3 regions of the Exiguobacterium sp. MMG028 genome follow, and region 3 is predicted to be linked to each of the others. Evidence: riboswitches for the same ligand, from Rfam matches in the RefSeq annotation. Region 3 holds a riboswitch; each other region holds the start of a gene.
The links. Region 3 has a riboswitch for S-adenosylmethionine ahead of msrA (peptide-methionine (S)-S-oxide reductase MsrA). Riboswitches for the same ligand answer to the same signal wherever they lie in the genome.
Positions count from the first base shown of each region.

Region 1: another riboswitch for S-adenosylmethionine. It lies ahead of PJK55_RS00185 (methionine ABC transporter ATP-binding protein); the one in region 3 lies ahead of msrA (peptide-methionine (S)-S-oxide reductase MsrA).
Region 2: another riboswitch for S-adenosylmethionine. It lies ahead of metK (methionine adenosyltransferase); the one in region 3 lies ahead of msrA (peptide-methionine (S)-S-oxide reductase MsrA).

Region 1 covers NZ_JAQJIN010000001.1:39,236-42,347, reverse strand. The annotation lists gene PJK55_RS00195 (MetQ/NlpA family ABC transporter substrate-binding protein) at 1-89, opposite strand, end outside; gene PJK55_RS00190 (methionine ABC transporter permease) at 123-785, opposite strand; gene PJK55_RS00185 (methionine ABC transporter ATP-binding protein) at 775-1,803, opposite strand; SAM riboswitch class I at 1,881-1,987, opposite strand; gene PJK55_RS00180 (thioredoxin family protein) at 2,438-2,695, opposite strand; gene PJK55_RS00175 (PTS transporter subunit IIC) at 2,876-3,112, shown strand, end outside.
Region 2 covers NZ_JAQJIN010000001.1:151,081-154,192, forward strand. The annotation lists gene pckA (phosphoenolpyruvate carboxykinase (ATP)) at 1-1,075, opposite strand, end outside; SAM riboswitch class I at 1,398-1,517, shown strand; gene metK (methionine adenosyltransferase) at 1,650-2,858, shown strand; gene PJK55_RS00895 (hypothetical protein) at 2,902-3,112, opposite strand, start outside.
Region 3 covers NZ_JAQJIN010000001.1:532,111-535,222, forward strand. The annotation lists gene PJK55_RS02860 (DM13 domain-containing protein) at 78-599, opposite strand; gene msrA (peptide-methionine (S)-S-oxide reductase MsrA) at 701-1,225, opposite strand; SAM riboswitch class I at 1,293-1,392, opposite strand; gene PJK55_RS02870 (hypothetical protein) at 1,437-1,598, opposite strand; gene PJK55_RS02875 (amidase family protein) at 1,713-3,112, shown strand, end outside.

The DNA.
Region 1 (3,112 bases), 490 kb from region 3:
CCCGATTCAGAATCACCACCGCCACACGCTGCCAAAATCGTCAAGGCAGAGGCTGCTGTTACACCAAGTACTTTTTTCCAAGATTTCATAATTTAATTCCTCCATTTTATATATATTTTTTATTAAGCAGAACGTTTATCAATTTTCGCCACGAGCGTATCACCAATAAATTGAATGATAAAGACGAGGACTAAAATCATAACAGTCGCAACGAATGTCACATCATTTTGCGAGCGCTGGAAACCGTCAAGGAAAGCTAATGTCCCAAGCCCTCCGCTTCCTACAACACCTGCCATGGCCGTATAACCGATGAGTGCCACTACAGTGACGGTAATTCCAGAAACGAGTGAAGGTAACGCTTCAGGGAACAAGACTTTATAAATAATTTGCCATTTTGTCGCGCCCATCGATTCCGCCGCTTCGATGACACCACGGTCGACCTCACGTAACCCTAACTCGACCATTCGAGCATAGAAAGGGGCTGCGCCGATGATCAATGCCGGTAGTGCTGCCGTTGAACCGAGAATGGTTCCAACAATTGCACGCGTAAACGGAATGAGTAAAATGATTAAGATGATGAACGGAATCGATCGGAAGATATTCACGAACGCCCCGACAATTGTGTAGATGAACCGATTTTTTAACATCAATGGTTCATTCGTTACATAGAGAACCATGCCAAGCATCAGTCCGAATATGAATGTGGCGACACCTGCTACCAACGTCATGTAAAGTGTATTCCACGTTTCAAAAAGCATTACTTCCCAGTCTACGTTAGGAAACATCGCTTTCCACCTCCACTTCTACGGATTGCGAACGAATCGAGGCGATGGCGCGTTCGATTTCCCGTGCTTCCCCAATCAATTGGATGAATAGCGTGCCGAGCGCACCGACTTGTGACTGGGTCACGTTCCCGCCGATGATGTTGAATCCGATGTCATGCGTCTTAAGGACGTCAGACAAAATCGGTTGTTCTGCCGTTTCGTTCAAGAATTTCAATTTGACGATTTGCCCACTCGGATAGCGTGCTTTCAAATGTTCGAACGTGAGCGACAGATCGTCGACCGCCCCAATTTGTTTCACGAATTCTTTCGTGATCGGCTGCTCCGGATGTTGGAACACGTCAGAGACTTGACCCGTCTCGACAACTTTCCCTGCCTCCATCACGGCGACGCGATGACAAATCTTTTGGATGACGTGCATCTCATGCGTGATGAGGACGATTGTCAATCCGAGCTTCTTATTGATGCTGACGAGCAGTTCAAGAATCGAATCCGTCGTCTTCGGGTCGAGCGCGCTTGTCGCTTCGTCACAGAGGAGCACCTCTGGATTTGTAGCGAGCGCGCGGGCAATCCCGACTCGCTGTTTTTGACCGCCGGATAATTGTGACGGATAGCTGTCTTCGCGACCTGATAGTCCGACGAGCTCGACGAGTTCCTGAACCCGACGTTTCCGCTCACTTGCCGGAACCCCGATCAATTCGAGTGGGAAGCTGATGTTTTCTGCGACCGTGCGCGACCACAGAAGGTTAAAGTGCTGGAAGACCATCGAGACGTTCTTGCGAACCCCTCGTAATTCTTTCGGGCTGAGCTTCGTGAGCTCACTCCCGGCAACCTCGATTTCACCGCTAGACGGTGATTCGAGGCGGTTGAGCAATCGGATGAGCGTCGACTTCCCCGCCCCCGAATATCCGATTATTCCAAAAATTTCACCGCGATCAATCGTTAGTGACACATCATCCACCGCCTGGACACGACCATTCTTCGTATCGAACCATTTGGCGACGTTTCGTAATTGAATCAATTCCTTTCCCTCCTGACAACAAAAAAAGCGCGCACGTTTGAGCAAACGTGCGCACTTTATCGTACGGACAACGATTGCTCTCATCTGTCAAGGTTTCTCACCTTGCTGGAATTAGCACCATTTCGGATTGCTCCGCGGTTGCTGGGCGTCATAGGGCCAGTCCCTCAGCCTCTCTTGATAAGAGTGTTGTGTATTCGATTAGCTTTATCATAGCGACAGCTTTTTCTGCTGTCAAATCATTTTTTCAAAAAAATCAAAAAAAGGTGCCGTCCGAGGACGACACAGAACGTAGCACCTTGAGTCACGGAAGGACAGCCCATAGATGAAAATCTTTTGCCCGTTCAAGATTTACATCCTTATATGGGGGAGATTCACCAATCATCACTCGATCTTGACTTGGACCGTGCGATTATACGGAACGTCTTTCTTCGCTTGATTTTTTTGGGGGACAATCGAAGGGAAGACTGACGTGTATTCGTATAAAGGTAGCATCGGCTTCATCAAAACGTCTTGATGTCGGGAATATCGCGTCCTATTTTGTGTTCAAGTAAGATGTTGTAATGAATATACCATTCGTGAACTTTCTGTGTCAACTGATTATTTAAAATTTTCAGATTATTCTAATGTTCCTCTCTCACTTCACGAAAGAGAGGACGTGTTGAACGTTTTGAAAGGCATAAAGGCGATCCCGAACCTCGCCATTTTCAAGCTTTAACAACGCTGGGACGCTCATCACCTGATAAGCTTCAAGTTCTTTTGGGATATAGTTCGCATCGCGCTTTTCAATCTGAATTTCAGGGTCGACCGCCTCGACAACCGTCAACATTTTCTCCGCGACAGCGCATGTACCACACATTGGGGCGTATATATATAAGAATCCGTCTGTAATCATTTTTCTCACCTCTCTTGTCATTATAATGGTCGTTCGAGTCCCGTTCAAAAATCGTGCTCTCGTGAAATTTCAGAATTTTTCAATGATTCTCTTGACTCTTCTGTCGGATAGGAATAATATGGGTTCTAACTTTATCGCTTTTGTACATAACAGCAAAGAAGAAGGACAGGTGAATGAATGATGACGGAACAGGCAACAGGTACGACAAAGCAATTTACGATGAACGTCTTAAACGGTCTCAGTATGGCGATTCTGATCGCCCTCATCCCGAGCGCGCTGCTCGGTGAACTCACGAAAGCTATACTCCCTTATTTTCCGTCTCTTCAATTCATATTGGATGCGACGACGATTGCAATGCGCCTCCTCCCGGCCATTATCGGTCTTGCCGTCGCGATGCAGTTCGGACGATCGATTTTA
Region 2 (3,112 bases), 380 kb from region 3:
CCTGTTCTTTCGTCAGTTTGCTGATCGGTGGCAAGACACCATACGCATCGGCCGTCAAGAAGACGATCGTATTTGGATGACCGGCACGTGATGGGAGCATCGCGTTGTCGATGAATTCGATTGGATATGCCGCACGCGTATTTTCAGTCAAGGAGATGTTCTTGTAGTCCGGCGTACGATCTTCATTCAATACGACGTTTTCAATCAATGAACCGAAACGGATTGCATCATAGATTTGTGGTTCGTTCTCACGCGACAGGTTGATCGTCTTCGCGTAGCAACCGCCTTCAATGTTGAAAACCCCATCCGGTGACCATCCATGCTCATCGTCTCCGATTAAGTGGCGCTGTGGGTCAGCTGAAAGAGTCGTCTTCCCAGTTCCCGACAATCCGAAGAAGAGTGCCGTTTCGTTTGCATCGTTGACGTTTGCCGAACAGTGCATCGATAAGACGTTTTGCTCAGGTAACAAGAAGTTCATGACGGAGAAGATTGATTTTTTAATTTCGCCACCGTATTCTGTTCCCCCGATCAGAATTGTGCGCTTGGCGAATGAAACGAGAATGAACGTCTCTGAGTTGGTGCCATCCACTGCAGGATCTGCTTTATAACTCGGTGCATAGATCACAGTGAACGGATCGAACGCACCTTTCGTTGGCCATTCACGTAAAAATAGCTGTTTTGCGAACAGACTATGCCATGCATATTCCGTGATGGCACGGACCGGTAACGTATAGTGCTCATCGGCACCAGCAGACGCTTCGAGGTAATAAAGTTTGTCTTTCTTTTCTAAATGGTTGAGTACTTTGTCGAGAAGTGCTGAAAACTTCTCTTCCGCGATCGGTTGGTTCACTTTTCCCCAATCGACAAGGTTGTTGCTGACTTCATCTTGTACGACGAATTTGTCTTTCGGTGACCGTCCGGTAAAAGCACCCGTGCTGACAGATAAAGCCCCGTCTTTTGTCAGTACACCTTCACCATTTTGGATGGCTTCTTCCACCAGTTCTGGAACCGTCAAGTTCCGTTTCATGTCGGCACCATTAATTAATTCTTCGATTTTCAGGAGCGTTGTCGCCATCCTGAATCCCACCTTTCCCCTAAATAGATGTGGATGAAATCCGCATACTTCCGCGATTACGATTAATCAGTATGACATTTTTAATTATATGTGACACACTAATTAAATACAAGCGTTTCTTCTCTCTAAGTAAGCGCTTTCTTACAAAGACAGTTTATCACATTCTCTTATCACAAGGTGTTAAAAAACAGAAACGAATTAAAAAAATGTTTGACGATTCACAAACAGAAATGTTTTGCAAGTCAGTGAAAACTTTAACGAATTCGTCCGATTCCCTTGACATAATCGAGCGTCATTTATATGATGGTTTTCGTAACGGATACTCTTATTCTGAGCGGTGGAGGGAACAAGGCCCTACGAAGCCCAGCAACCGTCCGACATGAAGTCTTGTGCGGAAAAGGTGCTATCCTGAAGCGAAGCCATTAGCTTCGAACGATAAGAGGGTAAGGAAGAACGATTCAACCTTTCCCCATGTATGTCATCGGGGGAGGTTTTTTTCATTACCGTCCCAAAGCAACGCGTAAGGGGAACGAGTACCGTCCACATATCACCCTTATTATAGGAGGTTTTTTGAATGTCAAAATTGAACCGTCGACTTTTTACTTCAGAGTCGGTTACTGAAGGACATCCAGATAAAATTTGTGATCAGATCTCTGACTCGATTTTGGATGCCATTTTAGCGGAAGACCCGAATGCCCGTGTTGCGGCAGAAACGTCTGTCACAACGGGTCTTGTACTCGTAGCTGGTGAAATCACAACGTCAACTTACGTGGATATCCCGAAAGTTGTCCGTGAAACAATTCGTGAAATCGGATACACACGTGCGAAATATGGTTTCGATGCAGAAACATGTGCAGTCTTGACGTCGATTGACGAGCAATCAGTAGACATCGCGCAAGGTGTTGACCAAGCTCTCGAAGCACGTGAAGGTCAGATGACTGAAGAGGAACTCGATGCAATCGGTGCTGGGGACCAAGGTCTCATGTTCGGATACGCGACAAACGAGACACCTGAACTCATGCCGCTCCCGATCTCGTTGGCTCACAAATTGTCACGTCGTCTTGCTGAAGTTCGTAAGAACGGTACGCTTGAATACCTCCGTCCGGATGGTAAGACTCAAGTAACGGTTGAGTACGATGAGGACAACAACCCTGTTCGCATCGATACAATCGTTATCTCGACACAACACGCAGAAGAGATCACGCTCGAGCAAATTCAAGAAGACTTGAAAAAGTATGTCATCGAAGCAGTCATCCCGGCTGAACTCATCGATGCTGAAACAAAATACTTCATCAACCCGACTGGTCGCTTCGTAATCGGTGGACCACAAGGAGATGCAGGTCTTACAGGACGTAAAATCATCGTCGATACGTACGGTGGATACGCACGTCACGGCGGTGGCGCATTCTCTGGTAAAGATCCTACAAAAGTTGACCGTTCAGCAGCATACGCAGCTCGTTATGTAGCGAAAAACATCGTTGCAGCAGGGCTTGCGGATAAAGCAGAAGTTCAACTCGCTTACGCGATTGGGGTAGCACATCCAGTATCAATCGCTGTCGATACGTTCGGCACTGGTAAATTGAGCGAAACAGAGCTCGTTGAACTCGTTCGTGAGAACTTCGACCTCCGTCCAGCAGGCATCATCAAGATGCTTGACCTTCGCCGTCCAATCTACAAGCAAACAGCAGCTTACGGTCACTTCGGTCGTACAGATATCGAACTCCCATGGGAGCAAACAGATAAAGCAGCAGTTCTTGAAGAAGGCGCGAAGCGTTTCGCGTAATCAACAAAAACGACCTTTCCGCGGAAAGGTCGTTTTTTTAGGTTCAAGTCGTTGGAGGTGTCTGTTTATTGTCATTCGATGACGAATCAGTTGAAGTGTTTTCTTGTCCAAGCGCGGTATCCTTCGCTTCGACGACTTTTTCACCGATGTCTTGTAAATCTGATTTGGCTTCTTGAGCCGTCTCGACGATTTTATTGACGTCTTCTTTGACCGTATCGACTTCTCCGACCACTTTTTCATATACGTTTTGGACG
Region 3 (3,112 bases):
ATGATTGGTCTTTATTTTTTCAGGTAATCTCAAATGAAAAGAGGGTGGCCGATTCATTCAGTCACCCTTTAGTCAATTCATTCACTTGTTAAAGTCAGTTCTCCCGTCCCGAACGTCGCGCTGAACGCACGACACCAGATGACAACTGTGTTGTACTCTTCTAGATTCACATCCGCAGGGACTAAATAATTTTGATTCCCGATGTTTCCTTTTAACGATCCTAAACTGACGCCTTCGGTTGTCTCTTGTCCTGGCTTCGTCAAATAGACAAATAAGTCAGGTCCGTTCGTTGTCTCGAACTCTTCAAATCGGAGATACGTCCCGTCTTCTGCCTCGACGGAGCGAATCGTGCCCGTCGTCTCATAATTTTTCTCCCCGTCCATGAACACACCCGCTACTTCGGTTTGACTCGGTTGTGCTTCCGGTGTCTCGGTTGTCTCTTCCTCTGTCTCTTCTTCTGGAACAGGCGTCTCAACAGCTGTCGGTGGTAATCCTTCATCGACGGTCTCTGTCAAGAAAAGCGGTGAGATAAGCCACCAGGCGACGGCGATCACGGCTACGCCGATCACACCGATGATGAGTTTCGTACTAGTTTTCATGTATGAGTCCTCCTTTTCGGATAGATGAACCATTAATAGCCTTTTCCCGATTCATAAGCTTATAAAAAGACGCGAATGCTAAAATTCGCGTCTGATGACCGTTATACGGTTTCAGTCCAGTTCTCTTCGATGAACGTGTCCCGTCCTGAGATGGCCCGGTCTTCTTTATAGTGCTTCGGATTCTTTTTATGGTAATCCTGGTGATACTCTTCCGCTTCGAAGAATGTCGTCGCCGGAGTGATTTTTGTGACAATCGGTGCCGTGAAGCGACCACTTGCCGCTAATACGTCTCGACTCGCCTCAGCCGCGATTCGTTGTTCCTCCGTGTGATAGAAGATGGCTGGGGCATACTGAGGTCCACGGTCTTGGAATTGACCACCGTCATCGGTCGGGTCGGTCTGAATCCAATATAGCTCGAGGAGACGCTCATATGAGAACAGAGATGGATCATATGTGATTTGAACGACTTCTAAATGACCAGTCGTTCCCGTTTTGACTTCTTCATACGTCGGATTGTCGATCTGTCCGCCCATATAGCCGGATACGATTCCTTCAATCCCTGGTAGTTCTTCAAAAGGTGTTACCATGCACCAAAAACAGCCACCTGCAAATGTTGCTTTTTCCATCTTGTCGTTCCCTCCAAATCGTATTTCAACAAAAAAGCGCTCACGTCGGATGACATGAGCGCTCTCGTCATATCGTCCAAGGTTTCCCTTGCTGGTCGTAGCACCTTGCCTATGGCAGGTTGCTGTGAAGTCATGGAGCCAGATCTCTCGTTCACTCTTGATATCGATATGTAGTTGGTGAGAGCATCATACCACCCTCAAAATACTTTCGTCAATGATTCGGTTTTCGCTTTAACTGAAAAATCGTCAAGACGATGATGAATCCGATCAACCCGATCGAAATGAACGGACCATACGGCACATTTTCTCCGTATAACTGCAAGAAAAATAGACCGAACACAGCGAGTAGCACGAATATATAGGAGCGTGTCATAGGAACCTCCTGTTTTTTCTTAAGTGTAACAAGAACACATCGACTTGGCGATACGAAAAGGAAATCAGGCATAGAGCACGAATAAAGTTGGGAGAGATAAAGGAGGAATGTAGGATGGAACAAATCCAATTACATGAACTGACGATTGAACGTGCACATCGTGGGTATAAAGAAGGACAATTCACGGCACGAGACATAACAGCGTATTATCTTAGAAGGATTGCTGCATATAATGAGCGACTTCATGCCGTCATCCAGGTAAATCCGGACGCCCTGTTCGAGGCAGAGGCAGCAGACCGGGCATATAAAAAAGGAGTACGCAAACCGCTCCTCGGCATCCCCGTCTTAATCAAGGACAATATCGAGACAGCCGGTCTGATGCGTACGACAGCAGGTGCCGCCGCCATGCGACATCATTTTGCAGGTCGAGATGCCGAGCTCGTGAAACGATTGCGGGATGACGGGGCAATCATTCTCGGAAAAGCGAACCTGTCCGAGTGGGCGAACTTTTTAACGGAAGATATGCCGAATGGTTGGAGTGCTGTTGGCGGACAAACGAAGAACCCTTATGGCGACCAATTAGATGTCGGGGGATCGAGTTCTGGATCGGCTTCGGCGGTTGCGGCAAACCTGACACTCCTTGCCGTTGGATCTGAGACGAGCGGCTCGATTGTACACCCGAGTGTGCATAATAGTATCGTCGGAATCAAGCCGACCGTCGGCTTGATCAGTCGTTCAGGAATCATTCCGATCTCACGTTCTCAGGATACGGCTGGACCGATGGCGCGTACCCTTCGTGATGCGGTCGTTGCCTTGCAGACAATGTGTGGTGAAGATTCGGCTGATCCTGCGACATGGGAAACTCCAGTCGGACCGCCTTATGTGACATGTCTCGATGTCCGTCAAGCGGTCGGGATGCGTGTCGGATTTATCAAGCCAAATCTTTCAGACGAAGAAGTCGGTTTGTATGAACAGGCACTTCGATTGCTGCGTCAAGCCGAGGTTGAACTCGTCGAGATCACGTTACCGAAACACGATGCATTAGAACAGGCAGATATTTTGTTTGATGAATTCAAGCTTGGGATTGAGGCGTATCTTGCGAACACAACTGTGCCATTTAAGACGCTTTCCGACTTGATCGAATGGAACGCGGACCACCCCGAATCGATTCCGCACGGGCAGACCATCTTTGAACAGTCAGATGCACGTTCAGGGCGTCTCGTCGAAGCTAGTTATCTCGACCGTCGGATTGATGATGTTCATCTCGCAAAAGTGGACGGAATGGATGAGCTATTAAAAGGACAAAAACTGGACGCAATCGTCCTGCCACATGACATGAACTATGACATGGCTGCGAAAGCAGGACACCCGACAATCACGGTCCCTTATAAACGAAAAAAGAGCGGGGCCCCGTTCGGTCTATCGTTCACGGGAACGAGCTTTGCGGAACGAGATTTGATTCGTGTCGCTTATGCGTTCGAACAGTTCATCACACGACCGACGCCTCCAGATTA